Regions from separate parts of the Exiguobacterium sp. 9-2 genome, predicted to be linked through region 2. Evidence: a T-box and tRNA genes for the amino acid it is inferred to sense, from the RefSeq annotation. Region 2 holds a T-box; the other holds one or more tRNA genes.

Region 1 (15,858 bases), 930 kb from region 2:
ATCTCTAAGGGAACATTGACACGTCAGCTACGTGAGCTTGAAGCGGATGGGTTGATTCAACGGCACGTCTTTGGCGAAGTTCCCCCTCGTGTTGAATATTCTCTAACGGATGCTGGTCATAGTTTTTTACCAATTCTTGATCACATGGCAGCTTGGAGTGAACAACACTTTCAGGTGAAATGATCGTGAGTAACAAAAAAATGCGCTTCTTCTCGAGTCAGAAAAGAAGTGCATGTTTTCGTTCATTCCGTCGCTGTTACCGTCTGACGTAAGTGGGTGTCGATCGCTTCTGCGACACGTAATCCGGAGATGATAGCGCTCTCGACGCGCGTCCGTCCTGACGCATCATCGGCTTCAAGGAACGCATCACCAGCAAGCCAAAGTGGATGTGACGACAGTTTCAAATGCGGTGTCCGGTAAACTGCGCGTGCCTGAGCGTAACGCCAACGCTTGAGCTGGCGGGAGATAATCGTCACTGGTCCGAGTTGCTGTTGTAACAGACGCTCGACTTCCGCGAGTGTCTCTTCTTCTGGGCGCTCGTACCAGTCTTCACTGAAGCGAGCTGTCATATAGACGCTCAGGAGTGTCGTCTTCGAAATCTGTTTCTCGGCATTATTGACGAGTTTTAACATCCCATCGACGAGTTGTTCGTCTTGTAGGCCGACTTCCCCGATCGTCAGTCGCTCTTTGATTTCAAACAGACCCACGAATGTCGGCTCGAACGTCACTTGGCGTAACTGCTCATGATCGTCCTCTCCGAGCGCCAGATCAGAAGCCTGCAACAGTTCATATGCTTGCGGTACAGGCGCCGTCACAAGTAACGCATCATACGCACCTTGATGATCCGTCGCTTGTGTGACGAGTTCGTCCTCCATTGCCGTAATATGCGTGACCTGTTCATTCAACTGGACGGGAATCCCTCGACCAATCGCTTGTACGAGTTGATTCATGCCGTCCGTCGCGACATAGCGTGGAAAATCCGTTCCGAACCATTTACGAACCCACCCTTTCTCAAGCCAGTCGTCGACTTCGCGTCCTAACTCTTCCGTCCGAACCGTGAAGAAGACGGCACCATGATCCGCTGTTCCTTCATCAATCCGACGAGTCGCCATTCGCCCCCCGACGCTCTGGCTTTTTTCGATGATTTCAACAGCATGTCCTGCTGCCTGCAATTGACGTGCCGCAAAGATTCCGGCGAGTCCACCACCGATGATTCCGATTCGTTTCCCTGTCATCTCGCTTCCCCCTCATATTCCTCATTTCTCTAAGTATAGAGGTTTCTTCCAAGACATGGGTGAATCAATACCCGTCCGATATGCTTGTCATCTGTAATTCCTGCTCGATAAGCATGATGTTCTCCTCAAAGAACACCCGGTGCTCTTCTAGTCCACGTTTGATGCACCAGCCGACGGCCGTGAGTGCTTCCCACAAACGATAGTATGCTAGATACGTCTCAAACGGCACGTCTGGGTGTAATGTCGCGTATCCTTCTTGAAATGCCGTGACGTAAATGGAACCGAACGTATTGAGATTACGGACGATCTTCGTGAAGTCCATCTCGACGGCCCCGTAGCGGGTCGTCTCGAAATCGATCACCCCTGTGACTTGATCACCTACCGTCAGTAAATTTGCTAGGCGGAAGTCACAATGTGTGGCAACGGGACGTGAAGGCTCCGGTAACGACTGTTCTCGTCTGACTAACTCTGTTTGGATGTTCTCTAAAAAACTGGGATCGAGTTCGGTCGTGATGAACGGCATGAATCCATCGAGTTTTTCATTCCGGAAGCGTCGCCAGTCCTGAACCGGATAGGCATAAAATCCATCTTCCGTATACTCGCCGTAATCTTCTCCTGTACACGTATGCAGCATTGCGAGCGTTCGACCAATTTCGTACGCCAATTTTTTATTCATCGTGATCGGTGCCTGTCCCGCTAAGGCAGCAAGTACGAACGCCCCGGTCGTCTGCCCGGGAGTTGCTTCAGCTAAGATGTGCGGCACGGGTACAAATTCTTCTAGTGCATGAATCCAGCCACGTTCCCGGTACCACTTTTCAGCCGTATACGGGCGCTTCAAGAAGACGACCTGACCATCCGTTAGGACGAGACGATCGACTTCAGAACTATACGATTCGTCGACAGTCGCGCATACTGCGACGTCGAGTTGAAAATGTTCAATCCATTCGTCTCGCGTCATTCCGTCGTTCCCACTATTTTCTGTAGCGTTTCACCTGGTAGACCGTCAATCGGTCCAACATAGGTCGATTCAAAACCTAATCCGATCAAAATACGGCGCGACGCTTCATGTGCTGGATCAATCGTCGCCGTGACGACCTGTAGCTCTTCTTCTGTCGCTAACTGTAAGAGACGCTCTGCAATGGCTGTGCCGTATCCGCGTCCCCACTGGTCGGGTAGTAGCATGTAACCGAGCTCTGCTTCGAACGGTTGCGTTTGACTCCGGGTCATGTGCCCGATTCCAATCCATGTCTCTTCGGTATAAATCAGATACGATCCGAGTCGGTCGTGCTGCTGTTGTTCAAGGATTCGCTCAAAGCGTTGTTTCGTTTCCGTATCTGTTAATGCCTGTTCCGTGATGTAACGCATGACACGTTCATCTTGGACGAGCGTCGCGTAGCGATCGTAATCGGACGCTGTCATTTTTCGTAATTCAATCATCTTATTCTCCTCTTCATGTCCGGTAGTCATTGTGGATTGGGGTGAAGACATCTTCCGTTGACGGACGAACGATCGAAAAGTGTTCGACGTTATAATGACCGTGCAAGACTTGATTGTGGTGGGCAATCATTTGCTCCGGCGTCAATACATCAGAACCGTTCGTCGTATGTCCATCGGCAACGAGTGTGACATCAAAACCATGTACTGTCGCACTGCGTACCGCAGTATCGATGCAGTGTTCCGTCTTACAACCTAAGACGATTAGATGTTCAATCGATGCTTGGCGTAGATGATCGAGCAATGGGGTACCATGAAACGCATTCGTCGCTGCTTTATCAAACGTGACACTGGACGCTGGAACGGGAATCGAATCATGGACTGCAAAACCGGGTCCTGTTCCGCCAGCGACATCTAGATCCCGAATAAAGACGACTGGGATGTTCCGTTCGTCTGCTTCGAGTACGACCGCTTCGATGACGTGCGCAACTTGTTCCTTTAAGTATACCGGACGTTCTTCGATGTTTCCGTCAACGAGTTCCTGTTGAAAATCAATCACTAGGACCGCTTGTTTCATCGTCATGTTCCTCCTTGTAAAATCGACTGCTTGTTTCCTTCCCGCTCATCTGAATGATTTCCTGCTCCTGACGGGCGCGAAACTTTTTAGCTATTGGATTCGTTAAGAAGAAAGAAAGGATGTGTCTGGATGATTTGGTTTGGCGTCATCTTCTTATGTGTGCTTCTCGTCAATCTGACACTGGAGAAACTGATCATGAACCGGACGATGACAGGTCGCTGGTTCGTACGCAACTTACTCATTTGTCTCGGGATCACTCTATTACTTTTCGGAATCGAACGTTATATCCTATCCGGTCTGTAAAAAAAGCAGGTAGCGATTTTTCGCTACCTGCTTTTTCATTTAATAAACTTCGTAGTTTTGCCCCGTCTGTGCCCCTTCGACACTTTTTTCGAACGCCGTCGCGACACGTGACGCCGGAACGGCTTCAAAACCACGGAAGAAGGGTCCGTACTTCTCGAGCGACTCAATCAGTACGTTCGGACTGACACTGTTGATTCGAATGCCTCGTGGCATCTCGATCGCCGCTGCATGAACGAACGCTTTGACCCCACCGTTCGCCAGCGCAGCAGATGCGCCTTGGCGAATCGGATCGTCCATCATGATGCCAGTCGTCAGCGTAAAGCTTCCTCCGTCTCGTACTGACTGTAAACCAAGTAGGACCAGATTAACCTGACCTTTTAGTTTACTGTCGATTCCGATTTGATTAAGCTCCGTTGTTAAGTCCGTCAATGGACCAAAATGAGCGCCACCTGTGGCACTGATAACAGCATCAACAGAACCGACTGTTTCATACATCGCTCGGATACTTGCTTCTGACGTAATATCGACTTGCACATCCGCTCCGCTTCGTCCGGCACGAATGATGTCATGCCGCTCACTCAGCCGTTCGACGACTGCCTGTCCAATCGTTCCGCTTGCTCCTACTACTAAAATTCGCATGATCCCTTCCCCTTTCACGTATCGCTTACCTATCTAGCCTACTGCACAGCAGATGATGGTTTCAAGGAATCTACCGGATGCGTCTTCAAGAAGACGAGGATTTCTTCGAACAGACGCTGTTTGTCCCGATCGAGCGTCAGTAAATGTTTACTGTTCGGAAGAAGAACCTTTTTCTGATCTCGGCTCGACACCGTCGTTTCGATTCGCTCGAGACTGGCATGATAGACCGCATCATCTAAGGCGCCAAGGAATAGAGCGATGGGCTGTGTGATCTTCGGCAAGACGACTCCTGTGTCGAGAATGAACTGTTGCAGTGCCCGTAAATCTTTTTCCGATCGTGGAAAATGACGGTCGACAAAATCTGCGATCCACTCCGGCGAACGATCGTCAAATTGAAAATACCGTTCCGTATAGCGACGAACGCGGTGCTCAAGTCCGGCAATCGTCCGCTCAAGAATCGGCGTCGAGAGTAAGATGAGTCCGGCACATCCTGACTGTTCTGCCAGTCGAAGTGCCATCACTCCACCGAGTGATTGTCCAATCAAAAAGATGTCTTTGTGTCCTCGATCTTGTAAAAACGCAAGTCCGACTTGCGCGGACTGCCAGACGTCTTCGATCGTCGTCTCAAACAAGCGCTCCGGCGATTCCCCGTGCCCGGCGTAATTGGGCGCGTAACAGGTATACCCGGCTACATGTAAAAAGCGAGCGAGCCCCCGCATCTCATTCGCACTACCAGTAAAACTATGTAACAGCAAAACAGCAGGTCCGGGTCCTTCTAAGTACAGATCCTTTGATTTCGTGATCATGGGCGCACCTCCTTTTTATCTCTTCACACTTCCTCTACCGAAGTATTCTCCCGTAACGATTTTATAATCTGAAAGCCTGGGTAGTCCGCTTCAGATCGTCGTTCGCCACTTGACCGATAATAAGCATTCCAGTAACTGATCATCCGGTCTTCGATTCGCTTCATGTATGCCGGATCATCCTCGACGAATCGCCGCTTCACTTCCGGATCCCATTGCTCGATCACAGGTACGATGATGTCAACGATTTCACAGACGTATTCACTAGCAAGTTCAAGAATATAGACGAGTATCCATTCATCTTGTTGATTTGTTTTGAGTAACTGACGGAGATAACGTTCACGGATGTGACCATCATGGTGACGGGTGTAAAGGCAAAATAACATCGTTTTTTGAGTCGACGTCAGTTGTTTAATCCGCTCCGAGTCAACCTCTGGTACATATAAGCGAGTCGGAATCTGTATCTGTTCGTGCTCTGTATTTACTTTGATCGCCCCGGGTGATAAACGCGTCCAAGCAAACGGTAGACACGCTTGGACGATTCGGACGTCCTGTTCATATCGTTTAGGAAATGCGGCGATCCAGCGATTCATCTTGTTGTCCTCCTATATAAAAAACTCCAAACGGCAGACACTTTCGCGCCTATCGTTTGGAGTCGATTTATTTTCTTATTCAACCGTTACTGACTTCGCCAAGTTACGTGGCTTATCGACGTCACAGTCGCGACCGAGTGCCGCGTAGTATGAAATCAATTGAAGTGGCAAGACAGACAAGAGCGGTGACAAGAGTGGCTCGACTGCTGGGATGACGAAGGCATCCGTCGGCAATTCAAGACCTTCTGCTGCGATGACACACGCGTTTGCACCACGCGCGACGACTTCCTTGACGTTCCCACGGTTGTTGAGGTGAACGTGTGGTTGTGTCACGAGTGCGATGACCGGTGTGTTATCTTCGATCAAAGCGATCGGACCGTGCTTGAGCTCGCCACCCGCATATCCTTCTGCTTGAATATACGAGATCTCTTTGAGTTTCAATGCACCTTCCATCCCGACGTATGCATCTTGTCCGCGACCGATGAAGAACGCGTTACGTGATTCAGACAAGTACTCTGTCGCGATTTCTTGGAAACGATCTTTTTGAGACATGACCGATTCCATCGCACTTGAGATTTTACCGAGTTCCTTCATGAGATCGAAGTTGACAGCAACCCCTTTCGCTTGAGCGAGGTCAAACGCAAGAACAGCGAGGACAGCGATTTGAGCTGTATACGCTTTTGTTGAAGCAACGGCGATTTCTGGACCCGCGTGGAGCAATAATGTTGCGTTCGCCTCACGTGACAATGTTGATCCTGGAACGTTCGTGATCGTCAGTGCCGGGTGACCAAGTTTCTTCGCTTCAACGAGAACCGCACGGCTATCCGCTGTTTCACCTGATTGTGAAAGGAAGAGGAAGAGTGGTTTCTCTGTCAATAATGGCATGTTGTATCCGAACTCAGAAGAGATGTGCACTTCTGTCGGGATGCCTGCGATTTGTTCAATCAACTGTTTCCCAATCAAACCAGCATGATAGCTTGTTCCGCAACCGATGATGTAGACACGGTCACGACCGAGTACGAGATCACGGACCGATTGGTCGAGTGTGATGTCGCCTGCTTCATTTTGATATTGTTGAACGATGTTGCGGATGACAGCTGGTTGCTCATCCATCTCTTTGAGCATGTAGTGCGCATACGTTCCTTTTTCGATATCTGATGCATCGATTTCAGCCGTATATGCTTCACGCTCTCGAACGTTACCGTCGAGATCTTGAATCGTAACGCTATCACGCGTCAAGATGATCATCTCACCGTCATGCAGCTCAACGAATTGATCCGTTACTTGTAACATTGCCATTGCGTCTGATGCGACGACGTTGAACGTCCCGTCACCGAGACCAACGAGAAGTGGTGATTTGTTTTTCGCAATGTACAAAACGTCTGGATTTTCAGCATCGATCAATGCGAGGGCATACGAACCGTGCAAGACGCGGAGTGTTTGACGGAATGCTTCCGCGACATCACCTGTCTCGTTGAAGTTCTTTTCGATCATCTGAACGATGACTTCTGTATCCGTGTCGCTGAGGAGATCGACATTCAATTCTGCTTTCAACTGCTCATCGTTCTCGATGACACCGTTGTGCACGAGTGTGAAACGTGTTGACGCACTTTGGTGCGGGTGCGCGTTTGGTACGCTTGGGACACCGTGTGTCGCCCAGCGTGTGTGTCCGATTCCGACTGTGCCGTCTGCATCTGCAGGAACGACTTCGCGTAGCGCAGCAATCCGGCCTACTTCTTTGTGGACTTGGACGCCGTCGTTGACGAACGCAAGACCTGCCGAGTCATAGCCGCGGTACTCGAGCTTCTCGAGACCTTTTAATAAAATTTCTTTCGTGTTGACCTGTCCAATCATACCTACGATTCCGCACATGTTACATCTCTCCATTTACAAGTATTTCCCTGAAGAGGAAACGGCTCTTGTTGAGAGGATCCCGATCGGTCTGTTTGTCCGCCCAATCACTTGGACGATTTCAGAACGATTTACGGTATGGATCTGGTACCGGGAGGCATCCGCCGAATCATTCGATAAACCTCCACCTCGTCAGCTTTCGTCCTACGGAGAAAGCCCTGGCGCTTCTTGTTTCTGTCCGACCCCGTTTCTGTCCGACTTCACCATCATACGAACTTTAATCTGAAAAAGCAAGAAAGGTAACGTATTTGTAACTATTCCCGATATTTTTCTATTCAATACGCATAATCCCTATTTTTTGTAAAAATATCAATTTGTTTTTCTAAAATAATTGTAAAAAAGAAGCAGAGCAATCGCTCTGCTTCGGGCTGCTTAGTTTTCTTGTAACGCGTAGTTCTCACGAACGACGTTCGCGATCCGCTCGACGTATGCATCACACGCTTCTTGTGTCGGGGCTTCTGCCATGACACGAACGAGTGGTTCTGTTCCTGACGCACGAACGAGAATACGTCCGTTGCCTGCCATCTCTGCTTCGACTTCTGCAATGATCGCTTGTACGGCAGGACCGCTCATTGCACCATTTTTGTCTGAGACACGGATGTTAACGAGACGTTGTGGGAAGATCGGCATCTCAGCTGCGAGTTCCGATAACTTTTTCCCTGTCGCTTTCATGATTTGCAACAACTGGACGCCTGACAACATGCCGTCCCCTGTCGTTGAGTAATCCATGAAGATGATATGCCCCGACTGTTCACCACCGAGCGTGTAGTCGTTCTTACGCATTTCTTCGACGACATAACGGTCACCGACTGCTGTCTGAAGTGCCGTCATCCCGTTTTCTTCAACAGTTTTATGGAAGCCGAGGTTACTCATGACCGTCGCAACGATCGTGTTGTCTTTCAGACGACCAAGTTCATTCAAGTATTTTCCGCAAATGAACATGATTTTATCGCCATCGACGATATCACCGTTCTCATCGACTGCAATCAAGCGGTCGCCGTCTCCATCAAACGATAAACCAACATCTGCGCCTTTTTCCTTAACGAAGGCAGCGAGATGTTCTGGGTGTGTCGAACCGACACCATCATTGATGTTGAGTCCGTTCGGAGTTGTACCGATCGTCGATACTTCTGCTTCCAAGTCACCGAATAGGCGTGGTGCGAGGCTTGACGTCGCACCGTGTGCGCCGTCGATCGCGACATGGATGCCTGAGAAATCTTCATCCGATGTCTGGCGAAGCATATGAAGATATTTTTGTGCACCTTCGTAGTAATCGTGAACGAAACCGAGTTCTTTTCCGGCTGGACGTGGTAATGTATCTTCTGCTTCATCGAGCAATGCTTCGATTTCAAGCTCAGTTGCGTCATCGAGCTTGAAGCCATCTGAACCGAAGAACTTGATTCCGTTATCTTCAACTGGATTGTGCGATGCAGAAATCATGACTCCCGCTGTGGCATCCATCGTTTTTGTCAGATACGCGACACCCGGTGTCGAGATGACACCAAGACGCATGACTTCTGCACCGATTGATAAAAGACCAGCGATGAGTGCGTTCTCAAGCATTTGACCAGAAACACGTGTATCGCGTCCAATCAAGACTTTTGGTCGTGTGCTTTCGTGTTTCGTCAACACGTAACCACCTGTTCGACCGAGGCGATATGCTAGTTCCGGTGTCAATTCTACGTTTGCGACGCCGCGTACGCCGTCAGTTCCAAAATACTTACCCATGTGTTATTTCCTCATTTCACTAATTTGTTTTAATTGGTCGGAACGGATGTCCGCGGAACAGCTTTTAGCGTGACATCCATATTATCCGGACGCAGGACATCAAAGGCTTTTGACGTCTGATACGAAATCGGCAATCCGTGCGTTCCTTCTTTTAGTCCCGTCACATCGATGACCGCTTTGATATCCGTCGCATCGATCGATGCTAAATCAGATTCTTTCCCACGGACAACGACATCAATCGTTTGGTTGTAATCAATCGTATACTTCGATTCATCAAACCCATTTAACGTGACCGTCACACCGGGAATCGTTTTCTCTGCCCGATCCTCGACGGTTTCCGTCGTCGACTTCGCATTTTCCTTTTCGACAACGATATTGACGGTGACCTGTGTCGGATCCATCGCTGTCGCATTTTCCGGTTCAACAAGTTTGACGGTTTTTTCTGTCGTCTTCGTCAATCCTTTGAGCGAGACCGCTTCCGTATCAACGGAACCGATACGCTCTAACTCTTCTTTTGTTCCATATAGACGAGCTTCCGTCGTAACGGGAACGATCTTGACGACGGTATATCCTTTTTTGACGTCATCTTTTGTCTGCACATTGATCGGTACCGTCTTACTTTCCTTATAGATCGGTACTGTGATTTCTAGTTGTTCCGGTTGATAAGATGCATTGATCGTATTCCCGTTCGCATCGGTCGCTTTGGCATTGAACGTCTCTTTAAACGTCTCTGCCCGACCAGTTACATCGATCGGTACTTGGATCGCTGAAATCGCCTGTAACTTCTCTGCGCCTCCCGTAACTTCAACGGTTTGTTGATTCGGTTGCGCTTCCCCAGCGACATATCCTTCAGCGATTTTGTTTTTATTGAGTAAGGCGACTTGTACCGGTACTTCCTTTGTAATCTTCTTATCGAGGAAGACTTCAATCGTCTCCTGCTTTGGCGTCACCTCGACATCTTTTCCGAAGCCAGTTGCTGTGACACGGACACGATGATAGCCAGGGTCAAGTCCTTTTAAATCAATCGATAACCCAAAATCCTGAACAAGCCGAAGCATCGTCAAGCTACTCGATGGACCTTTAACGGTTACCTCCATCGTATTTGGAATATTATAGGCGACCCACTGCGATTCATCATACTGGACCGTGACCGGCACGTCAAATTTCGTCGAACCTTGACCTGCGATCGGCAACAGACTAGCGGCGTCACTCTTTCCTGTCGTATTCGAACCTGCCACCATCAAATACAACATGACGGCTAAGACGACCGCAACAATGCGTAAAAACCATCGTTCATTGAACCATTTTTCGAACATTATTTTTTCGCCCCCATCCAGTTCAAGAAGGAAGTATTCGTCTGTTCGACCTTAACGATCGTCTCAAGCAACTTCGTCCGTAAGGATTCTTCATCGAGTTCCCGGTACAGACGTCCATTGATGGCGAGTGAGACACCACCCGTTTCTTCCGAGACGACGAGCGTAACACTATCCGTTACTTCACTGACACCGATTGCAGCGCGGTGACGTGTTCCAAGCTCTTTTGAGATATGTGCACTTTCTGACAACGGTAAGTAACAAGCGGCAGCTGCTAACTTGCCTTGCTGGACGATGACAGCGCCATCATGTAATGGTGTATTCGGAATGAATAAGTTGATCAGCAACTGACTCGTGATTTGTGAACCAAGCGGAATGCCCGTCTCTACGTATTCACTCAGTCCTGTCTCACGTTCAATCGTCACGAGTGCTCCAATACGGCGTTTTGACATGTACTGGGCAGACGATACGAGCGCATCGACGATTCGAACTTGTTCATCTTCATCACTGATCGCACTACGTGAGAAGAATTTACTCGTTCGTCCTAAGTGTTCCAGTCCACGCCGGAGTTCGGGTTGGAAGATGATGATGATCCCCAGTAACCCATAGGTGATAATTTGATTGAGTAAGAATTGAAGTGTTTTGAGTCCAAAAAAGCCACTCAGGAACCAACTGATCAAAATGACCGAAATCCCTTTAATGAGCTGGACCGCTTTTGTTCCTTTGACGATGATCATGAGACGGTAAATAACGAACGTCACAACCGCGATATCAATCACATCATTAATATAATCGTACCAATGTACGTTTTCTCCCAGTTTCAACAATTGAAATTGAAGTGGTTGCCAGCTGAAGTAATTCACCAACCGTGCCCCCTAACTCATCTGATTTAAACAGTTTCCATTATAGCACAAAGGGACGAGTTCGACTCGTCCCATCTGATTATTGAAATAGACGTTTGATTCCGTACCAAACGCGTTCGAATAATTGATCAATTTCCTTGATTTCTCCGGTCACGCTACCGGCACTCGCCGTGTAAGCTTTCCCGTCAACGGTCATGACGTCGCCATTAACTTTCCCTTCGATTCGGACGTTCCCGCCTTCGACATAGAGATCTTGATCGACCGTGACGCCTTTTGGCACGACGACCTCACCATTTTGAGCGACGATGCCTGGTGCATTTGTATAAGATAAGTCATGTTCTTCCTGTGCCATATAACCACCAAGGCTACCGATCGACAAAAGTAAGAAAACAGCCGCCGCCGCGAGCAATGGGTATTGCTTCATCTTCCCTCCAAAACGGGACGGTTGCGGTTGGTGCAGTAAAGCAGCGCTCGGCGTATCCACCTGGTCGGGCAATTGTGCCAGCACGCGGGATGTAAAATCTGCCGATAATTTGGGCGCTGGAAGTTGACGCAGTCGAGCATCAAGGAGTCGATACTCTTCGAACTCGTCCATCGCGTCCGCTTCCCGTAACTCTGCTTCCAATCGCTCGAATTCCTCAGGTGGTTGGTTTTGATCTAAATAATCCTGAATCCGTTCATGTACATGCTCTCGTGACATGGTGAGTTCCTCCTTCTCATCGTTTGGCAAAATGCTTCTTCAGCGCTTCCCGTCCACGATGAATTCTAGTTTTGACAGTAGCGACAGGTAATTCGATCATTTCACTGATTTCCTTTAGTGAAAGATCCTCTATATATTTCAGGACGAGTGGGACGCGGTATTTTTCTGGTAAAGCTGCAATCGCATCCCCGACTTCACTTCGTTGCTCGTTATCGACCACTTGGTCCTCCGGCAAGGTGTCCTTGCTTTCGAGTTGTGAATACAATGTCAGTCCTTCAGTACCTGACATCTCAGCATCAAGAGAATAGTCAGGTTTCTTTTTCCGTAATCGGTCAATCGATACGTTCGTAACGATTCGGTATAACCAAGTCCGGAACTTCCATTGTGCATTATACGAATCGATCTTCGTAAATACACGGATGAAGGCTTCTTGTGTCGCATCCTCCGCTTCCATTCGATCGCGCAAGACCCGGAAAGCCACAAGAAAGGCACCTTCCTTATATAGATCAACAAGTGCCGCAAAAGCATCACGGTCTCCCTGTTTCACTCGCTCAATTAAGCGTAGTGTCGTTTCTTCCACTTTGAATACCCCCCGCTCTATGCGGTCAATCTCTTATACGAAGTCGACCGATAAATGTTTCATCTCCTTTTAAATTGTAACAAAAAAACTTGAACCCCGATGAAAAGAGTTCAAGTTCTATCCATTATTTTACTAAGCGATGTGTTTCCATTGCCAAAAGTAAATCTCCGATCAGTTCATTCGCAAGTTCCGCGGTTCCGTTTCCTTCTTCAAGCAAAGGATTCACTTCAACAAATTCAGCTGCAATGAAATCTTCTGCTACCGCACAATGCTGTAACACCGTCTTCGCATCGTCTAAGAAAATGCCATCAGCAACACGTGTTCCTGTACCGACGACAAGCGATGGATCAAGACCGTCCATATCGAAACTAAGATAGAATGCATCCGTTGTTTCCTTCAAATAGGCAATCGCTTCTTCCATGATCGCGTCCATCCCCCGAGTTCGGATCGCTTCCATATCGTAGACACGAATACCAAGACGATCAATCAGTTCTTGTTCGCCTGGATCAACGTCACGTAATCCGATGAAGACGAGATGTTCCGGTTGCAGCTTAACATCTGTTCCTCCTACTTCCGTTAAACGCTGATGTCCTTCCCCAAGGGCTACAGCGAGCGGCATACCGTGGATGTTGCCAGACGGTGATGTTTCCGGTGTATTCAAGTCACCGTGTGCATCGAACCAGATGACGCCAAGACGTGGTACAGTCTGACGTAACCCCGCAATCGTTCCGATCGCCATGCTGTGATCACCACCAACTAACAACGGAAAGCGTTGCTCTGATAACGCATCGCGAACAATCAGATGCAAGTCATTCGTCGTGTGGACGACGCCTTCAAGACGCTTTAGCTTCGGATCTTCTTCTCGGACCGCATCCTCGGATAAAACAGCCGCTTCCCCGTAGCGTACTGCTTCTTGTCCCCGTGCTTCAAGTGTCGCTAACAAACCGGCTTTTTCGACAGCAGCAGGTCCGTGTTCAGTGCCCGGCTTTCCTTGTCCATAACGGTACGGTACGCTGATATACGCGATATTCATTCGATATTCCCCCTATGTCATAGTCACTTCTACATGTATTGTAAGCGGTAACAAATAGGTGGTTCAACTCAACAAAAAAACGCATGAATATACAAAAAAACACCGTGAAGGGAATCACGGTGTTCTTGCGTACGTACTCTGGTTATGCTTGGCATTTCATATAAAAAAAACTTAAGACGAACGAAACTCGCTTAAGATCTTTAAATAAAATTGGTGGAGCCTAGCGGGATCGAACCGCTGACCTCCTGCGTGCAAGGCAGGCGCTCTCCCAGCTGAGCTAAGGCCCCGAAAGAAAAAGCGGAAGACGGGATTCGAACCCGCGACCCCGACCTTGGCAAGGTCGTATTCTACCACTGAACTACTTCCGCAAGAAATGAGCCATGCAGGATTCGAACCTGCGACCCTCTGATTAAAAGTCAGATGCTCTACCAACTGAGCTAATGGCTCGACATGGTGGGGGGGGGCGGATTCGAACCGCCGAACCCGAGGGAGCGGATTTACAGTCCGCCGCGTTTAGCCACTTCGCTACCCCCCCAGTTTGTCTAGGAAACTTATACGATTGAGAAAAAACAGTGCCGGCAACAGGAGTCGAACCCGCGACCTACTGATTACAAGTCAGTTGCTCTACCAGCTGAGCTACACCGGCACAAAAAGTATAATGGTGACCCGTACGGGATTCGAACCCGTGTTACCGCCGTGAAAGGGCGGTGTCTTAACCGCTTGACCAACGGGCCATTGGCTCCGCAAGTAGGATTTGAACCTACGACCTACCGGTTAACAGCCGGTTGCTCTACCACTGAGCTATTGCGGAATAAATGAATTGCCTGGCAACGTCCTATCCTCACAGGGGGAAGCCCCCAACTACTTTCGGCGTTCAAGTGCTTAACTTCCGTGTTCGGCATGGGAACGGGTGTGACCACTTGGCTATCGTCACCAGACGACGGGCTCGCGCCCTCAAAACTGAAGTCATCAACAAGCATCTGCTAGAACAAGGCCTCGACCGATTAGTATCACTCAGCTCCACATGTCGCCATGCTTCCACCCGTGACCTATCTACCTCATCGTCTCTGAGGGGTCTTTCTTGATTACTCAAAGGGAAATCTCATCTTGGAGGGGGCTTCATGCTTAGATGCTTTCAGCATTTATCCCGTCCGCACGTAGCTACCCAGCGATGCTCCTGGCGGAACAACTGGTACACCAGCGGTGCGTCCATCCCGGTCCTCTCGTACTAAGGACAGCTCTCCTCAAATTTCCTGCGCCCACGACGGATAGGGACCGAACTGTCTCACGACGTTCTGAACCCAGCTCGCGTACCGCTTTAATGGGCGAACAGCCCAACCCTTGGGACCTACTCCAGCCCCAGGATGCGATGAGCCGACATCGAGGTGCCAAACCTCCCCGTCGATGTGGACTCTTGGGGGAGATCAGCCTGTTATCCCCAGGGTAGCTTTTATCCGTTGAGCGATGGCCCTTCCATGCGGAACCACCGGATCACTAAGCCCGACTTTCGTCCCTGCTCGACTTGTAGGTCTCGCAGTCAAGCTCCCTTCTGCCTTTGCGCTCTACGAATGATTTCCAACCATTCTGAGGGAACCTTTGGGCGCCTCCGTTACTGTTTAGGAGGCGACCGCCCCAGTCAAACTACCCGCCTGACACGGTCCTCCAGCCGGATCACGGCTGCGAGTTAGAGACTCTATGCATGAAGGGCGGTATCCCAAGGGTGACTCCTCCGAAGCTGGCGCTCCGGGCTCGACGTCTCCCGCCTATCCTGTACATCATGCACAAAGCCTCAATATCAGGCTGTAGTAAAGCTCATGGGGTCTTTCCGTCCTGTCGCGGGTAACCTGCATCTTCACAGGTACTATGATTTCACCGGGTCTCTCGTTGAGACAGTGCCCAAATCGTTACGCCTTTCGTGCGGGTCGGAACTTACCCGACAAGGAATTTCGCTACCTTAGGACCGTTATAGTTACGGCCGCCGTTTACTGGGGCTTCGGTTCAAAGCTTCGCTTGCGCTAACCCATCCCCTTAACCTTCCAGCACCGGGCAGGCGTCAGCCCCTATACGTCATCTTGCGATTTAGCAGAGACCTGTGTTTTTGCTAAACAGTCGTTTGGGCCTATTCACTGCGGCTCTACATGTGTAG
Region 2 (15,858 bases):
TCGCGCACTTCTGTCTCTTCTTTTCGAAGCGCTTGAAGTTCGACCGTAAAGCGTTCGTACTGAATCATCAACTGTTCCTCTAAGCGAATCGCATCGCGCATTTGATCTTCGAGCATACTGAACGGAATGATTTTCCCAGCAATCGACTCATCGAGATCTTTTGCCGCTTCAAATAGTAGCTCTTCGTCACGCTGGATCGTTTCGTAGTGAATTCCAAGATCTGCTGAGATTTCATACTTTTCACGTAAGATACTGAACTCTTGCGCCAATTGATGAATCCGTTCGCGCATCCGTAATGCTTTTTGTTTCAAGGATTGATTTTCTTTTTTCACTTGATGACGTGCATCAACTTCACGACGGAACGTATCGTACATTTGATCAACGTCGGCTGATAACTGTTGAATCGCTTCTTCTAAACCATCGACTTCAAGCATCTCGATTTTTTCAGAAAGGCTCAGACGTTGTTCCTCGAACCGTTTGATCTCAGATTGAAGACCGAGTGGTTCAAGCGGATACCCATCTAACGACATTTCCTTATAACCCGCTCCGAGCTGATCAATCCGTTGACGCAATTCATGTGCGAGAATCTTCCATTGTTTCGGCACGAGTTCAACAAGCTGACGCGTCGTCGCTACTTCTTGCTCAAGCAACAAGCTTGTTTCGTACGCCTTCGTCACTTCACCCGAAGCTTCGTATTGACACATCTCATTCCAGTGCGCGTTGATTTGTTCACTTCGTTCCTCCAGACGCGCGAGCGCCGGACCGAATGAGTTCGCTTGGATCAATAACGATTTCCGAACTTGCCCAGAATCAGCTTCCCCTTGCGCTTTCAACTCTGCTAAAACCGATTGATTCGTTTTGAACGTCGACATCTCGACGAGCATCTCATCGATCAATCCTTCGAGTTCCGCAATCAATTGTTCCGTTACTTCAAGGTCATTCTTGACGGCGATGAACCGGTATTTATCGAGCGCTTCTTCCGCTCGGTAAAGGGTTTCATCGATTTGGGCGACGTGGACCGTTAACAACTCTTCCCACGCTTGATGCCAGGAGCTGAACTTCGTCTCCGTCTCACCCGCCATCGGTAGTTGCTTTAAGTCCTGCAACTCCTTTGGAATCGATGCACTGACGATGCCTTGTTTGCGCATATCAAGTTCATCGATTTTCGTGTAGTATTTTTTTCGACTGATCATGCTGAATAGCATGACGAGTAATACGATGACGATGACTCCGATCACCCATGCCCACATTTGTCACGACCTCCACTCTGTCGTACGACTTTAGATTTTCTCTAAATCGCAATAATCTTATCCTTATAATAGTATAGCGCAACCGTTTTGCATAGATTTACAGAGGCTTTTCCTGATTTCTTCCGCTGTTTTGAATCCTTTGTCCAAAAATCAATTGTTTGTCAGCTACACGAAAACTCGTTAAACTAAAAAAAATACGCTTTTCACGGGAGGAATTTTATTATGTTCGAAACAAAGACATATGAAGGTGACCGGACGAAACAATATGACATGCTGTCAAAACAACTCGATGCGTTATTAATGGGAGAAGACAATCAAGTCGCGAACTTATCGAATGCGAGCGCGTTACTCAACCAATTCCTCGACCGTATCAACTGGGTCGGCTTCTATTTGACGGATACCGAGCAAAACCAACTCGTCCTCGGACCATTCCAAGGACTTCCAGCATGCGTCCGTATTCCATTCGGTCGTGGTGTTTGCGGAACGTCCGCAGCAGAACAAACGACACAACGGATCGAAGACGTTCATCAATTCCCAGGTCATATCGCATGTGACGCGGCATCGAATTCTGAAATCGTCATTCCACTCGTCAAAGACGGACAAACGATCGGCGTCCTCGATATCGACAGCCCAGAATTCAACCGTTTCGATGAAGTCGACCAAGCTGGTTTAGAAGCATTCTGTACGACACTACTTCGTCATCTGTAATTCTGATTGACAGTCGATTGTCCACACCGTATACTTGTAAAAGTGCAGAAATGATAACGATAGCGGTCAAATCGCTTACGTATCACATTTCATGACTCGGTGAATAACCGGAGGGGCATCGTGTAACTTTGCTATCAAGCGAGGGTGCCACATCATGAAATGGGCGTAACGTGGGTTTGATGGCGTTATTATTTTTATGCAAATAATAACGAACACTAAGGAGGAGTCTTATTATGGCTCGCTATACAGGTCCAGCTTGGAAACTTTCACGTCGTCTCGGTATCTCACTTACTGAAACAGGAAAAGAAATCGCAAAACGTCCGTACGCTCCAGGACAACACGGTAACAGCCGTCGTAAAATGTCTGAGTACGGTCTTCAACTTCAAGCGAAGCAAACGCTTCGTCACATGTACGGAGTAAACGAACGCCAATTCAACCGTATGTTCAACGATGCTGGCAAAATGCCTGGTATTCACGGTGAGAACTTCATGTTCTTACTTGAAACACGTCTTGATAACGTCGTTTACCGTATGGGTATGGCTCGTACACGTCGTGCTGCTCGTCAGCTCGTCAACCACGGTCACATCCAAGTTGATGGCGCTCGCGTCGACATCCCGTCGTTCCGCGTGAAACCAGGTCAAACGATCTCAGTTCGCGAAAAATCGAAGAACTTTGTCGTTATCAAAGAAGCACTCGAAGTTGCTCCAGCAACTAAAGACTTCGTTACTTTCGATGCTGAGAAGCTCGAAGGAACGTTCGTCCGTCTTCCTGAGCGTTCTGAATTGAACGATCAAATCCAAGAACAACTCGTCGTCGAGTACTACTCACGTTAATCGATTGTTCCAGCACTCACTTCGGTGGGTGCTTTTTTTGTACATATCATGAAAATGTATACCTGGTCTTAAAAAAAGAGTGACGCCAATTATTTATTTGTGTTAACCTATAAACATACATAGTTAACACAAATAGAAAAGAGGACTTTATTCATGAAAACAAGAGATTTAACGTTCATCGCCCTTGGTGCTGCCATCATCGCAGCCGTCAGCTCTTTGCCGCAGATCCAACTGGTCGGCGCCGTTCCGATCACACTTCAGATGCTCGCAATCATGACGGTCAGTGCCATTCTCGGTGGAAAACGCGGTGGACTTGCTGTCTTGATCTTCTTATTGCTCGCAGCTGCTGGTCTCCCTGTTCTCGGCGGAAAAGGTGGACTTGCTCCATTCGTCGGACCAACTGTTGGGTATTTGATCGCCTTTCCGATTGCCGGATTCTTCATCGGTCTCATCGCTGAAAAAACACGTCGTTTCGTCCCCCTCTTCATCGGGATGATCGTCTTCGGACTTGGTTTAGTCTACTTGCTCGGAACATTCGGTCTGATGGCTGTACTCGATCTGTCGTTCAAAGATGCTTTTGCGATCAACTATCCTTTCGTCTTATGGGATACGATCAAAGCCGTCATTGCCACGACGATCGCCGTTCGCTTGTTGCCACTTCGCTTATTCCGGACAGCTTAAAAAACGCTCTCTGCATCTATGTGCAGGGAGCGTTTCGTTTATCATCAAGCATGCTCGACGACGAAGTATTTTTTCTTTCCGCGACGTACGATCGTAAAGCGACCGATTGCATCTGATTCAGTGATTTCTTTCGTTAAGTCTTGCTCGCGTTCTCCGTTGAGGTAGATCGCACCGTTCGTGACGTCTTCACGTGCCTGACGTTTTGACGGACTAATCTTCGCCTCAACGAGCACGTCGACGAGGTTGTTTGATTCGCCGAGTGTAAAGCGTGGCATGCCTTTGAAGGCATCTTCGATATCTTCGACTTGCAACGATTTAATATCTCCGCTAAAGAGTGCCGTCGTAATACGTTGTGCTTGTGTCAGACCTTCTTCACCGTGGACGAGAACCGTCATTTCTTCTGCAAGACGACGTTGTGCGACGCGCTTCTCTGGTGCTGCCTTGACTTCTTCTGCAAGTGCATCGAGTTCTTCGTGCGTCAAGAACGTGAAGTATTTCAAGAACTTGATGACGTCGAGATCGTCTACATTGAACCAGAACTGGTAGAACTCGTACGGTGACGTTTTATCAGCATCTAACCAGACCGCACCGCCAGCTGTCTTACCGAATTTCTGACCATCCGCTTTCGTAACGAGCGGTACTGTCAATCCGAATGCTTTTTCTTCATGACCAGCACGACGAATCAGCTCCATTCCTGCTGTGATGTTCCCCCACTGATCACTACCTCCTACTTGAAGACGGCATCCTTTGTCTTCGTAAAGTTTCAAGAAGTCAAACGATTGAAGTAACATGTATGAGAACTCAGTGAATGAGATACCGTTTTGAAGACGTGAATCAACAGAGTCCTTCGCAAGCATGTAGCTGACCGGGAAGTGTTTTCCGATATCACGTAAGAAATCGATGATTGTCAAATCTTTCGTCCAGTCTAAGTTATTGGCGATCGTGACCGGATTTTCACCTTCAAGTGGTAAGAAACGTGACAGTTGATCTTTAATCCGATTCGCGAACTCTTCGACGATATCCGATGTGTTCAATGACCGTTCCGTTGCACGACCACTCGGATCCCCAATCATCCCAGTTGCCCCTCCAACGAGACCTACGACATGGTGACCCGCTTGTTGGAATCTTTTTAAGACTAAAATCGGCAACAAGTGTCCGATGTGAAGTGAATCTGCTGTTGGATCGAAGCCTGTGTAAAGCGTCGTCGGATTCTCGAGTAATGTTTTCAGCCCTTCTTCATCTGTCATTTGGTTAATTAACCCGCGAAATTCTAAATCCTCTAATAACGTCATTGTTTCTCCTCCTAAAGTTCACTATTAACAAAAAAACCGTCCCTTCGTCTAAAACGAAGGGACGGAATATTCCGTGGTACCACCCTAATTGTCCTTTTGTGTAAAAGGACCACTTGGTTCGTCGATAACGGGACGGACCGCTTGATTTCTCAAGAAACTCCTGGAAGCGTAATTCGTAAGTTCACTGTGTCCTAGTTCGCAGCACCACTAGGTCTCTGTCACAGGGAGTGACTTACTACTATATTCCGATCATGGTTTAACGCAATATACGAAAATAAGATGGTTTCATGATACGTCGAAGGCGAATCCGCTGTCAAGTCCGATTTCATTAGTAGATTTATGGTATAATACGTCTATCTGTGATTTAATATTAATTTACACCTAAGTTTAAGATGCAAAGGAGATCATTTATGCGCGAGAACTGGTTCAAGTTTTGGAATCATCCCCGGACGAAAGCCGTTCGGCACTGGTCAAATATCACATATGATGTTTCATGGAACATCATTTTGTTCCTCATCATAGCTGTCTTACTCGTCGGTAGTTTTTCTGTTGGTGCAGCGGGCGGCTATTTCGCTTCGCTCGTCAAGGACACAAAAGCACCACCATTGACTGAGATGAAACAACAAGTCAACAGCTATGCCGTCACAAGCCAAATTTATTGGGGAAGTGGTGAAAAGCTGACGAACATCTCAACAGATGAAGAACGTCAGCCTGTCGATATCAAGAAGATTTCTCCTTACTTGATCGATGCGCTTTTATCAACGGAAGATGTAGACTTCTATCAACACGATGGTGTCGTTCCAAAAGCGACATTACGAGCAGTTCTACAAGAACTAACGAATTCTGCGTCGCGCACAGGCGGAAGTACGCTAACACAACAATTAATCAAAAACCAAATCTTGACGAACGAAGTCTCATTCGAACGGAAAGCGAAAGAAATTCTTTTAGCATTGCGCCTTGAAAACGCGATGTCAAAAGATGAAATTTTACAAGCGTATTTGAATGTCGTCTCATTCGGTCGCAATTCACTCGGTCGTAATATCGCGGGGATCGAGGCTGCATCACAAGGAGTTTTCAACAAATCCGCGAAAAAACTGACGTTACCACAAGCAGCTTTTCTCGCTGGGATTCCTAAAAACCCTTATTACTACACCCCTTACCTTCAAGGTGGCGTCGTCAAAAAGGACTTGACGCCAAGCGTCAACCGGATGAAAACAGTATTGAAGCGGATGTATGTCGCGAAAAACATCACGAAGGAACAGTACGAAAAAGCAATCAAGCATGATATTACGAAAGATTTCGCGAAACAATCAAAACGTTCTCGTGATACGTATCCGTATGTCTACGATTTAGCCGAACGTGAAGCGACGAAAATCATGACGAAGTATCTGATGAAACAAGATGGTGTGAAGGAAGATGAAGTGAAACCGTCTGAACTGGCAGAAGTGCGTGCCAACTATCAAGATCAAGCACTTGTTGCACTGCGCCAAGGCGGCTACAAAGTTCACTTGACACTTGATAAAAAAATTCATGAAGCGATGCAACAACCTGCGAAGAACAGTGCGAACTTTCCAGGAAGCATGCAATACAAACAAGTCGTCGATCCAAAAACGAAAAAAAGCGTTTCGAAACAGGATCCAGAAGAAACAGCAGCAGTCATGGTTCAAAATGAAACGGGACGTATCCTCGGATTCGTCGGCGGACGGTATATGGATGGAAAAGCTGACGATTTCAACCGGGCATTCCAAGCCAAACGTCAAATCGGGTCAACGGCAAAACCAATCCTCGTTTACTCGAACGGGATTGAAAATCGCTTGATCACACCAGGGTCTACCGTTAATGATGAAGAGTACTACTACCAGACTGTACCACGTCAACCTGGCGACCGTCCGATCAAGAACGAAGGTGGACGTTACCGTGGTAATGTAACGGTTCGTACGGCATTAGAACTATCATTGAACGTACCGGCCGTTAAGATTTACGAGAAGATGAACATGTCGAATTCGATTCAAAAACTCGTCGATATGGGAGTTGAAGTACCTGATGCGATCCGTTATGCCCCTTCTGCGGCACTCGGAACGATGGAAATCACACCTGTCGAACTCGCAGGTGCTTACGCGACACTTGCCAACTATGGTGAATTCGTCCAACCGTACATCATCTCGAAAATCACGAAAGACGGAAAAGATATCTATAAAGCAAAACCGAAGAAAAAACGGATCTATGAACCACGAACAGCTTACCTGACACTTGATATGATGCGTGGTGTCTTCACGAAAGGTACAGCGACGTTCGCTAAAGCTAGATTGAACGTACCGGGAGATTGGGCCGGTAAGACGGGTACGACCAACGATGTCAAAGACTCTTATCTTGTTGGTTCTACTCCTGGTGTAACCCTTGCCGTCTGGACAGGACACGACCAGAACAACTCACTCATCGGTCCGTCAACGTACTACCAACGTACGCAGACGCTCTGGTCACAGATGGCGAATGCATCGTATGGTGCGAACAGCAGTTACTTCAAATCTGGCGCCCGCTTCACGCAACCATCTTCTGTAACAGCAAATGACTTCCAAAACAGTGGTCGCTTCAAAGAAGAAGATAAGAAGAAAAAAGCCGAAGAAGCAAAGAAAAAAGCCGAAGAAGCAAAGAAAAAAGCCGAAGCGAAGAAACAGAAAGAAGTAGAAGAAAAGAAAAAAGAGGCAGACGCACAGAAGAAAGAAGATCAACAAAAACAACAAGATCAAGCTAAAGAAAAAGCAGATGCTGAGGCAAAGAAAAAAGCAGCAGATGACGCAAAACGTGCTGCCGATGCAAAAGCTGAAGCTGATGCAAAAGCAAAAGCCGACGCAAAAGCAAAAGCCGATGCAAAAGCAAAAGCCGAAGCCGATGCAAAAAAGAAAGCTGAAGCGGACGCTAAGAAAAAAGAGGCAGATGCGAAGAAACAGCAAGAGCAACAAAAGAAACAAGATGAAAAGAAAAAAGATGCTGCTTCTGAAAACTAACAAAAAGGATGAATCACCTGTTTCGGTGATTCATCCTTTTTTCATGTTCAATCCTCCATCGTCGATAAATCGCCCGTTTCCAAGTTCAACTCCCATGCTTTCAGAACACGGCGCATGATTTTACCACTTCGTGTCTTCGGCAACTTATCTCGGAAATCAATTTCTCTTGGGGCCGCGTGAGCAGCTAGACCTTCCTTGACGAATGCTTGGATTTCTTGTTTTAATTCATCCGTTGGCTCATAACCATCACGTAAGGCAATGAATGCCTTAATGATTTCGCCTCGCACCGGGTCTGGTTTCCCGATGACTCCGGCTTCCGCGACTGCTGGGTGCTCAACGAGACGGCTTTCAACTTCAAACGGACCGACCCGTTCTCCAGCCGTCATGATGACGTCATCAACACGCCCCTGGAACCAAAAATAGCCTTCATCGTCCATATAGGCAGAATCGCCTGACACATACCATCCTTTAAAGAAATAGGATTCATATTTTTGTGGATTGTTCCAAATTTGACGCATCATCGATGGCCACGGTGTTTTCAAGGCAAGGTTACCCATCCGGAACGGTGGTAACTCGTTTCCTTGATCATCAATGATCGCAGCTTGGGTTCCTGGAATTGGTTTCCCCATCGATCCCGGTTTAATGTCCATCGACTTGTAGTTACAAATCATCATCGCGCCCGTTTCTGTCATCCACCATGTATCATGAATGCGTTGATCAAATGCTTCTTTTCCCCAACGAATAACTTCTGGATTCAATGGTTCTCCGACAGACAACACATGACGAAGACTTGAAAGATCATGGTGATTCGCGACGTCCGCCCCCGCTCCCATTAACATCCGGAAAGCAGTTGGCGCGCTATACCAGACCGTTACGTTATACTTCTCGATAACACTATACCAGAAATCTGGATTGAAACGTCCACCGACAACGACGTTCGTTGCCCCATTTAAGAACGGTGCGAAGATACCGTAACTTGTTCCTGTGACCCACCCTGGATCAGCCGTGCACCAGTAGACATCGTCTTCTTGTAGATCGAGTACCCAACGTCCTGTCATTAAATGCTGAATCATCGCATTTTGAACATGGAGGACACCTTTTGGCTTCCCTGTCGATCCTGAAGTATAGTGCAAGATCAATCCGTCTTCACGATCCAACCAGACCGGTTCGAATACATCGGATGCTTGCTTGAACGCTTTTCGGAAATCAAGTAATGTTTCTGATTCTTCAACGCCTTCATCAACGAGTACTACTTTTTCAAGTGATTCCAGTTCCCCAACTGGAACACGCGGGAGCAACGCTTTCGTTGTCACGAGTAGTTTCGCTTCAGAATCAACTAAACGATCACGAACAGCTTGTTCCATGAATGCTTCAAACAACGGACCGACGATCGCCCCTACTTTCAGTGCACCAAGTAGGGCAAAGTACAGTTCTGGTGAGCGTGGCATGAAGATGAAAATCCGGTCACCCGTTTTGACTCCTGCATCGACTAATACGTTTGCCGCTTTATTCGTCAATCGTTTCATGTCTGCATAGGTGAATCGTTGTTCCGTCATTCCATCGAAATAGATCAGCGCATCCTTGTTCGCCCGCTCGCCTTCTGCGTGGCGGTCGATTGCTTCATAGGCAATGTTGACTTTCCCCGTTGTCGCCCATGAAAAGTACTGCTCAGCATCTTTCCAGTCGTACGTGTTCGTTTCATCATACTCTGCTAACCAATGCTTCCCCGGAAGCGCTTTCAAAACTTTCATGTCTCGTTCCTCCCCTTCTATGTTTTCCTCTTTATTATAAGCTAGTTATCCGTCAGTTCAATCCATTTGCCGTCAATTTGTTAAAAAATCCCTCTCTTTACTCAAGCGCTTTCGTCTATAATGAATAGGAAGGTGGTGACGCTTACATGTTTGAAAAACAATTCAATCATCGGACGCATGAAACATCACTCGGTCCTGTTGACATCGAAGGTCCCGTACCGAGTCAAACACTAGCAACGTATACACTCGATTCAGGGTTAACGGCTTTTCGTCCACCCGCTGAACAACATCAAGCGCTCGTTGAGATTGCAGACCTTGAAGAAGGACGGATCATCGTCGCTCGTCAAGGAACGGAAATCATCGGTTATGTGACTTACTTATATCCTGATCCCTATGAAACATGGAGTGAGGGAAACAATCCGTACATCTTGGAACTCGGGGCGATTGAAGTCTCCTCTCGGTTCCGCGGACAACAGATTGGTAAAAAATTGCTTGAAATCTCCATGCTAGATCCTGCCATGGAACATTATTTAATTCTAACGACTGAATATTATTGGCATTGGGACTTAAAAGGTAGTGGACTATCAGTGTGGGATTACCGGAAGATCATGGAGAAGATGATGAACCATGGTGGTCTTGTCTTTTTCCCGACCGATGATCCGGAAATCGCCTCCCACCCTGCTAACTGCCTGATGGCACGTATCGGAAAACACGTCTCACCTGAAGTCGTCGCTCATTTTGATGCGCTACGCTTGAGAAGACGCTTCATGTATGACTGAGCTCGAGGAGGAATCGTCATGTTAATCGAACAAATTATGAATACGACGTGCATCACGATGCAACCGACGAATTCCATCGTGCATGCGGTTGAACTCATGCAACGTCATCAGATTCGTCATATTCTCGTCGTTAATGCCCGTCATGAACTCGTTGGTCTTGTCGGACTAAAGGAAATTCAAAGCGCGAGTAGCATCTTTCATCCGGACACAGCAAAACAAGACCTACAGTATCCCGTTTCAAGCATTATGATCGAAAGCCCTGTCACGGCCCATCCGCTTGATTTTCTAGAAGATGCGGCTGTGCTGTTTTATGAATATCGCTTATCCTGCCTGCCAATCGTCCGCGGTCGACGTCTTGTCGGTATCGTCACGGAAACGGATCTGTTACGGACATTCGTTCAGTTGACGGGTGCACTCGAACCAAGTTCCCAAATCGAGATCCGTGTCGAGAATACAGCAGGTACATTAGCGAAGATTTCCGCACTGCTTGCTAAAACGAATATTAATATTTTAAATGTACTCGTGTATCCAACAGACGATCCGTATGTCCGGATTGTTGCGTTTCGTGTTCAGACGATGAATCCAATTCGGATCATCGAGAAGTTACGCAAAGAAGGATTCGATGTACTTGGACCGGATGTGAGCAGATGAAGGATTTTGCTTATCTGTATAGTCCTGAAGAAGCAACCTATCGATTTTCCGAGACCCACCCATTTAACCCAATCCGTCTCGAATTAACCGTTTCCTTGCTTGAATCGATGCATCAATTAGATGACATCCCTTGTATCGCCCCACGTCATGCGACCGATGAAGAATTGGCACTCGTTCATGATCAGGATTATATTGCTGCTGTCAAAGCAGCCGGAACCGGAGTATTATCACCACTCAAGGCACAGATGTACGGTCTTGGTACGGAAGATACTCCCTTGTTTCAAGACATGCATTCGGGTGCTTCCCTCCTTGTCGGCGGAACGATTGAAGCATGTGACCTCGTCTTATCTGGTAAGTATAAACGCACCTTTCATATCGGCGGTGGATTACATCACGGGTTCCGCGGACGTGCTTCAGGGTTTTGTGTCTATAACGATACGGCTGTCGCCATGGCGGCGATGATTGAAAAATATCACTGTAAAATCCTTTATGTCGATACGGATGCTCACCACGGGGATGGTGTGCAATGGGCCTTTTATAATCGAAATGATGTCATGACACTATCTCTCCATGAAACGGGTCGCTACTTATTTCCAGGAACGGGGATGGTAACGGAGAGAGGATCTGAAGAAGGATACGGTTTTAGCTGGAATGTACCACTGGATGCTTTTACGGAAGACGATTCGTTTTTACTTGCTTATGAGACGGCACTCTTTGAAGCATGCGAGTTGTTTCAACCGGATCTCATCATCACACAAAATGGCGCTGATGCGCACGTGCTTGACCCATTGACGCATCTATCCTTAACGATGAAAAGTTATGAAAAGATTCCTCAAATCGCTGTGGCTGCGGCAGAAAAGTATACAGATGGAAAAATCGTTGCTTTAGGCGGCGGTGGTTATGATTGGTATCGTGTCGTTCCTCGCGCGTGGAGTCAGGTTTTTGCTGCCATGACAGGACAAGATCCTTTTCACGGGGAAATTCCAATTGCATGGCAAGAACGATGGGGCGGACAGGAAATAGCGCCACCCACGCACTGGCATGATCCGTCACCACTTTATCCCGCAATTCCAAGACGTCCTGAAATTGAAGAAAAAAATTGGGAGACCGTCAAACGATTGATTTGGCCATTCGTAAACGATGAACGTAAAAAACAACTGACAGCGATTTCCCCCTATTCCGCTGATTAATTGACTTTTTATCTTCACATTTATTTCGTTCGGAGTTCACATCTTGTTGCTATACTAAATATGGAATTTTTACTTAGTAAACGAATAGTTGGGGGAATCATCATGAAAAAGGCATGGCTTTACTCCGGTCTCATTCTGTCGACCGGGATCGTACTTGCAGGATGTGGGAATGAAAAGCAGGCAATGGATCACGATAACATGCAAGGGGCCGGAAAACCGACCGTCGACGTCACTGTCGATATCCCAGCAAAGACAATGGATGAAGATGCCGTCGTCTTTAAAGCATCCGCGGTCGAAAAGAAAAAGCCCGTCAACCTTGAGGACGTGACGTTTGAAGTTTGGAAAGCTGGAAAACAAGATGGGGCACATCAAAAATTCAAAGCAACCTTGAAAAAGACAGGTTTCTATCAAGCAGAAGCCAAACTTGCTGAAGGTGAATACGAAGGTCTCTATCATATTAATGATAAAAAAGGACTCCATCACATGGATAAGATCTCTTTTGTCGTCATGGATCATTCACATGAAAAAGAGAAAGCATCGCATGAACACGAAGCCGTCGATGGTCTGTCCGTCCATTATATGGGTGCGACGAAAGTAAAGGCTGGTGCTGACCTCCCTGTCTCCTTTCACGTTTTTCTCGATGGAAAACCATTAAAGGCGAACGTTCAAGTCGAAGTCATTGAAACCGGTATTGAAAAACATAATTATGTTCCATTAACTAAAAAAGGTGATGCATACAGCGGAAAAGTCACATTGAACGCCCCCGGTCAGACGACGGTGCGTCTGCACGTCGAAAATGATCAACTCCATCATCACCAAGATGAACTCATCACCGTCACAAAATGATCAACTCCACCATCACCAAGATGAACTCATCACCGTCACAAAATGAAAAAGCGTCTCTTTTTTCAAGCAGCTTGCTTGAGAGAAGAGACGCTTTTTCGATTAAGGGCGTGTCGAATCCCGTTGTTCGATTCGGTGTGGTAACGTGACATCGTTCGTTTCGATTTCTTCTTTGTTCAAAATCTTCGTCAAAAGACGCATCGAGACTGCTCCAATATCATACATCGGCTGAACGACAGTCGTCAGTTTCGGACGAATCATCGTCGCAAGACGTGTATTATCGTGTCCGATGACTTCAAAGTCTTCTGGAACACGGTGTCCGGCATCTTGTAAGGCATGGATGACACCAAGAGCCATCTCATCTGTTCCAGCAAAAATCGCACGTGGGCAATCTTCTCCAAGTTCAAGCAACTGGTTCATCGCCTTCATTCCTGAATCATACGTATAGTTTCCAAGGACGACGTTTTGTTCGCTGAATGGAAGATTTGCCTCTTCGAGCGCTCGACGATAACCAGCAAATTTCTTTTCGCCATTGATTTGCTGTTCAAGTGGACCAGTGATGAACCCGATCCGTTCATGTCCACGGTCAATCAATGATTTGACGGCGTCATGTGCAGCACTTTCGTAATCGATGTTGACGGCAGGAAGGTCATAATCTTGATTTAGTGTCGCAGCGAGAACGATGGGCACAGGTGATGTCTTGAATTCACGAACGAGATCCTCATGTAGACGCCCACCCATGAAGATGATCCCATCAACCTGTTTTCCAAGTAATGTATTGAGCAAATGGATTTCTTTTTCCCGATTTTGGTCGGAGTTACAAAGAATGATGTTATATTTATACATCGTCGCAACATCTTCGATTCCCCGTGCTAAATCCGCAAAAAAGATGTTCGAGATATCGGGTACGATGACACCGACAGTCGTCGTTTTTTTACTTGCAAGTCCACGAGCAACAGCGTTTGGGCGGTAACCCAGTTGTTCGATTGCATCTTGGACCTTCTTTCGTGTGGATGGTTTAACGTTCGGATTCCCGTTGACGACACGCGATACGGTCGCCATCGAGACAGCCGCCTCTCGTGCGACGTCATAAATCGTAATATTACTATTCAAAACAAATTCCTCCTTTAGTATGATCCATCTCAAGTGTTTTCATTTCGTTTTCATTTTTAGGCAACACGAAAGGAAGACAGGAAAAGATAGTTTTCTTTTCCCATTCTTCCTTCATTGTAAAACGTTTTCATTCGCTTTAGGTCACCCTTTTTCGAAAATCATTGAACGTTTAGTGCCGGAAAGGTAGTCGTCAAGTTTTCGACGAACGTATCGAATTCTTGGAAATCAAGTTGTTGGTTCGCATCAGATAGTGCGAGTGCCGGAAACGGATGGACTTCAACCATGACAGCATCAGCACCGATCGCGTAAGCCGCTTTCGCCGTTGGCAACAGAAGATCCTTCCGTCCTGTCGAATGCGTCACATCGACCATGACAGGAAGATGTGTCTCTTGCTTCAGAATTGGAACTGCTGAGATATCAAGCGTGTTCCGTGTTGCACGTTCATATGTCCGAATGCCGCGCTCACACAAAATGACTTGATCGTTACCACTTGCCATGATGTACTCAGCCGCGTACATGAACTCCTCGAGTGTTGCAGCAAGTCCTCGTTTTAAAAGAACCGGCTTATTTGTACGACCGACTTCTTTTAGTAAATCGAAGTTTTGCATGTTGCGTGCGCCAACCTGGATAATGTCGACATATGGTAAAGCAGATTCAACCGCACTCGGCGTCATGATTTCAGTGATGACATGCAAACCGTGCGCGTCCGCTGCTTTTTTCAACATTTTTAGACCCTCGAGTCCAAGACCTTGGAAGTCGTAAGGTGATGTGCGTGGTTTGTACGCTCCACCTCGCATGAACTTCACGCCGTGTTTCGCGAGTTGTTCCGCGACTTCGAATACTTGTTCCTCGCTCTCGACCGCACATGGTCCAGCAATCAATTGTTGAGAACCATCTCCGATGACAGCATCTCCGATTCGGATGATCGTGTTCGTCGGTTTTTGTTTCCGTGATACGAGTAATTTCCGAGTCCGATCTTCTCCTTGTAATTCAAGAGAAGCTTTGAAAATTTCTTTAAATACATGCTGAAGGCGTCCTGTTTCAAAAGGTCCATGGTTATTAGCAGCAATTGATTCGAGCATTTGACGTTCCCGAACAGGGTCGTAACGGTCAAGCCCTTGTGCTCGTTTGACTTTTCCGATTTCGACAGCAATTTGACCACGTCGGTTCATCAATTCCAATAATTCTGCATTCACTAAATCGAGTTCATCCCGTAATCTTTTTAATTCTGCGTGTTGATCCATGTCCTACCACTCCCTAATCAGCATATAGCTCGTAATAGCAACTAATTATAACGAACTCTTTCCATGTTGTACATAAAGAAGCTGCATGATTTCTTAAAATATGAAAATAAATTACGTTTTTTCATATAATTTTTTCTGCGTTTTCTCTATAAAGAAACATAGAAAAAGAGCCCTCATGATGAGAGCTCCATATTCACTTCTTATTTCTTATGATTCACATCAGATTGTGGGTCATTGTCTTCCTCTTGCTCTTCCGCCAACTGTTCCCGTAGCTCTGAAAGATCAACGACCGTTTCCGTATCGATTTCTTCTGCCACGGATGCGCCATCGACTTCGTCCCCAATTTCACGCTCGATGTCACGTACAAGCTGTTCTGCTTCTGCGAGAGCTGCATCGATACTTGCCTGATCCTTCTCAAAACCAGCGTATTGTGCCGCTTCTTGAACTGTCGAATTATTCTTTGCTTTTTCAATGACAGGTGCTGCTTTGTCTTTTGCCAGTTGAATCCATTCTCCCAC

The links. The T-box of region 2 lies ahead of tyrS (tyrosine--tRNA ligase). A T-box ahead of a tRNA ligase gene usually reads a tRNA of that ligase, here a tRNA-Tyr.
Region 1: it encodes a tRNA-Tyr, which carries the amino acid that the T-box ahead of tyrS (tyrosine--tRNA ligase) is inferred to sense. The anticodon was not compared.

Annotation. Positions count from the first base shown of each region.
Region 1 is NZ_CP142850.1:150,231-166,088, reverse strand. Features, by position in the region: gene VJ374_RS01005 (winged helix-turn-helix transcriptional regulator) at 1-183, shown strand, start outside; gene VJ374_RS01000 (NAD(P)/FAD-dependent oxidoreductase) at 243-1,235, opposite strand; gene VJ374_RS00995 (phosphotransferase family protein) at 1,300-2,193, opposite strand; gene VJ374_RS00990 (GNAT family N-acetyltransferase) at 2,190-2,672, opposite strand; gene VJ374_RS00985 (isochorismatase family protein) at 2,686-3,246, opposite strand; gene VJ374_RS00980 (hypothetical protein) at 3,376-3,549, shown strand; gene VJ374_RS00975 (short chain dehydrogenase) at 3,589-4,188, opposite strand; gene VJ374_RS00970 (alpha/beta hydrolase) at 4,227-4,994, opposite strand; gene VJ374_RS00965 (hypothetical protein) at 5,018-5,584, opposite strand; gene glmS (glutamine--fructose-6-phosphate transaminase (isomerizing)) at 5,660-7,456, opposite strand; gene glmM (phosphoglucosamine mutase) at 7,868-9,223, opposite strand; gene VJ374_RS00950 (CdaR family protein) at 9,253-10,539, opposite strand; gene cdaA (diadenylate cyclase CdaA) at 10,539-11,399, opposite strand; gene VJ374_RS00940 (anti-sigma factor) at 11,479-12,099, opposite strand; gene sigW (RNA polymerase sigma factor SigW) at 12,116-12,679, opposite strand; gene rocF (arginase) at 12,804-13,712, opposite strand; tRNA gene VJ374_RS00925 (tRNA-Ala) at 13,924-13,999, opposite strand; tRNA gene VJ374_RS00920 (tRNA-Gly) at 14,009-14,080, opposite strand; tRNA gene VJ374_RS00915 (tRNA-Lys) at 14,087-14,159, opposite strand; tRNA gene VJ374_RS00910 (tRNA-Tyr) at 14,164-14,247, opposite strand; tRNA gene VJ374_RS00905 (tRNA-Thr) at 14,286-14,358, opposite strand; tRNA gene VJ374_RS00900 (tRNA-Glu) at 14,372-14,446, opposite strand; tRNA gene VJ374_RS00895 (tRNA-Asn) at 14,449-14,523, opposite strand; rRNA gene rrf (5S ribosomal RNA) at 14,535-14,650, opposite strand; rRNA gene VJ374_RS00885 (23S ribosomal RNA) at 14,697-15,858, opposite strand, start outside.
Region 2 is NZ_CP142850.1:2,285,494-2,301,351, forward strand. Features, by position in the region: gene ezrA (septation ring formation regulator EzrA) at 1-1,250, opposite strand, end outside; gene VJ374_RS12035 (GAF domain-containing protein) at 1,473-1,958, shown strand; gene rpsD (30S ribosomal protein S4) at 2,192-2,791, shown strand; gene VJ374_RS12045 (biotin transporter BioY) at 2,945-3,472, shown strand; gene tyrS (tyrosine--tRNA ligase) at 3,517-4,764, opposite strand; T-box leader at 4,819-5,026, opposite strand; gene VJ374_RS12055 (transglycosylase domain-containing protein) at 5,175-7,769, shown strand; gene acsA (acetate--CoA ligase) at 7,817-9,520, opposite strand; gene VJ374_RS12065 (GNAT family N-acetyltransferase) at 9,667-10,299, shown strand; gene VJ374_RS12070 (acetoin utilization AcuB family protein) at 10,318-10,950, shown strand; gene VJ374_RS12075 (acetoin utilization protein AcuC) at 10,947-12,140, shown strand; gene VJ374_RS12080 (FixH family protein) at 12,243-12,986, shown strand; gene ccpA (catabolite control protein A) at 13,086-14,096, opposite strand; gene VJ374_RS12090 (bifunctional 3-deoxy-7-phosphoheptulonate synthase/chorismate mutase) at 14,255-15,340, opposite strand; gene VJ374_RS12095 (YtxH domain-containing protein) at 15,541-15,858, opposite strand, start outside.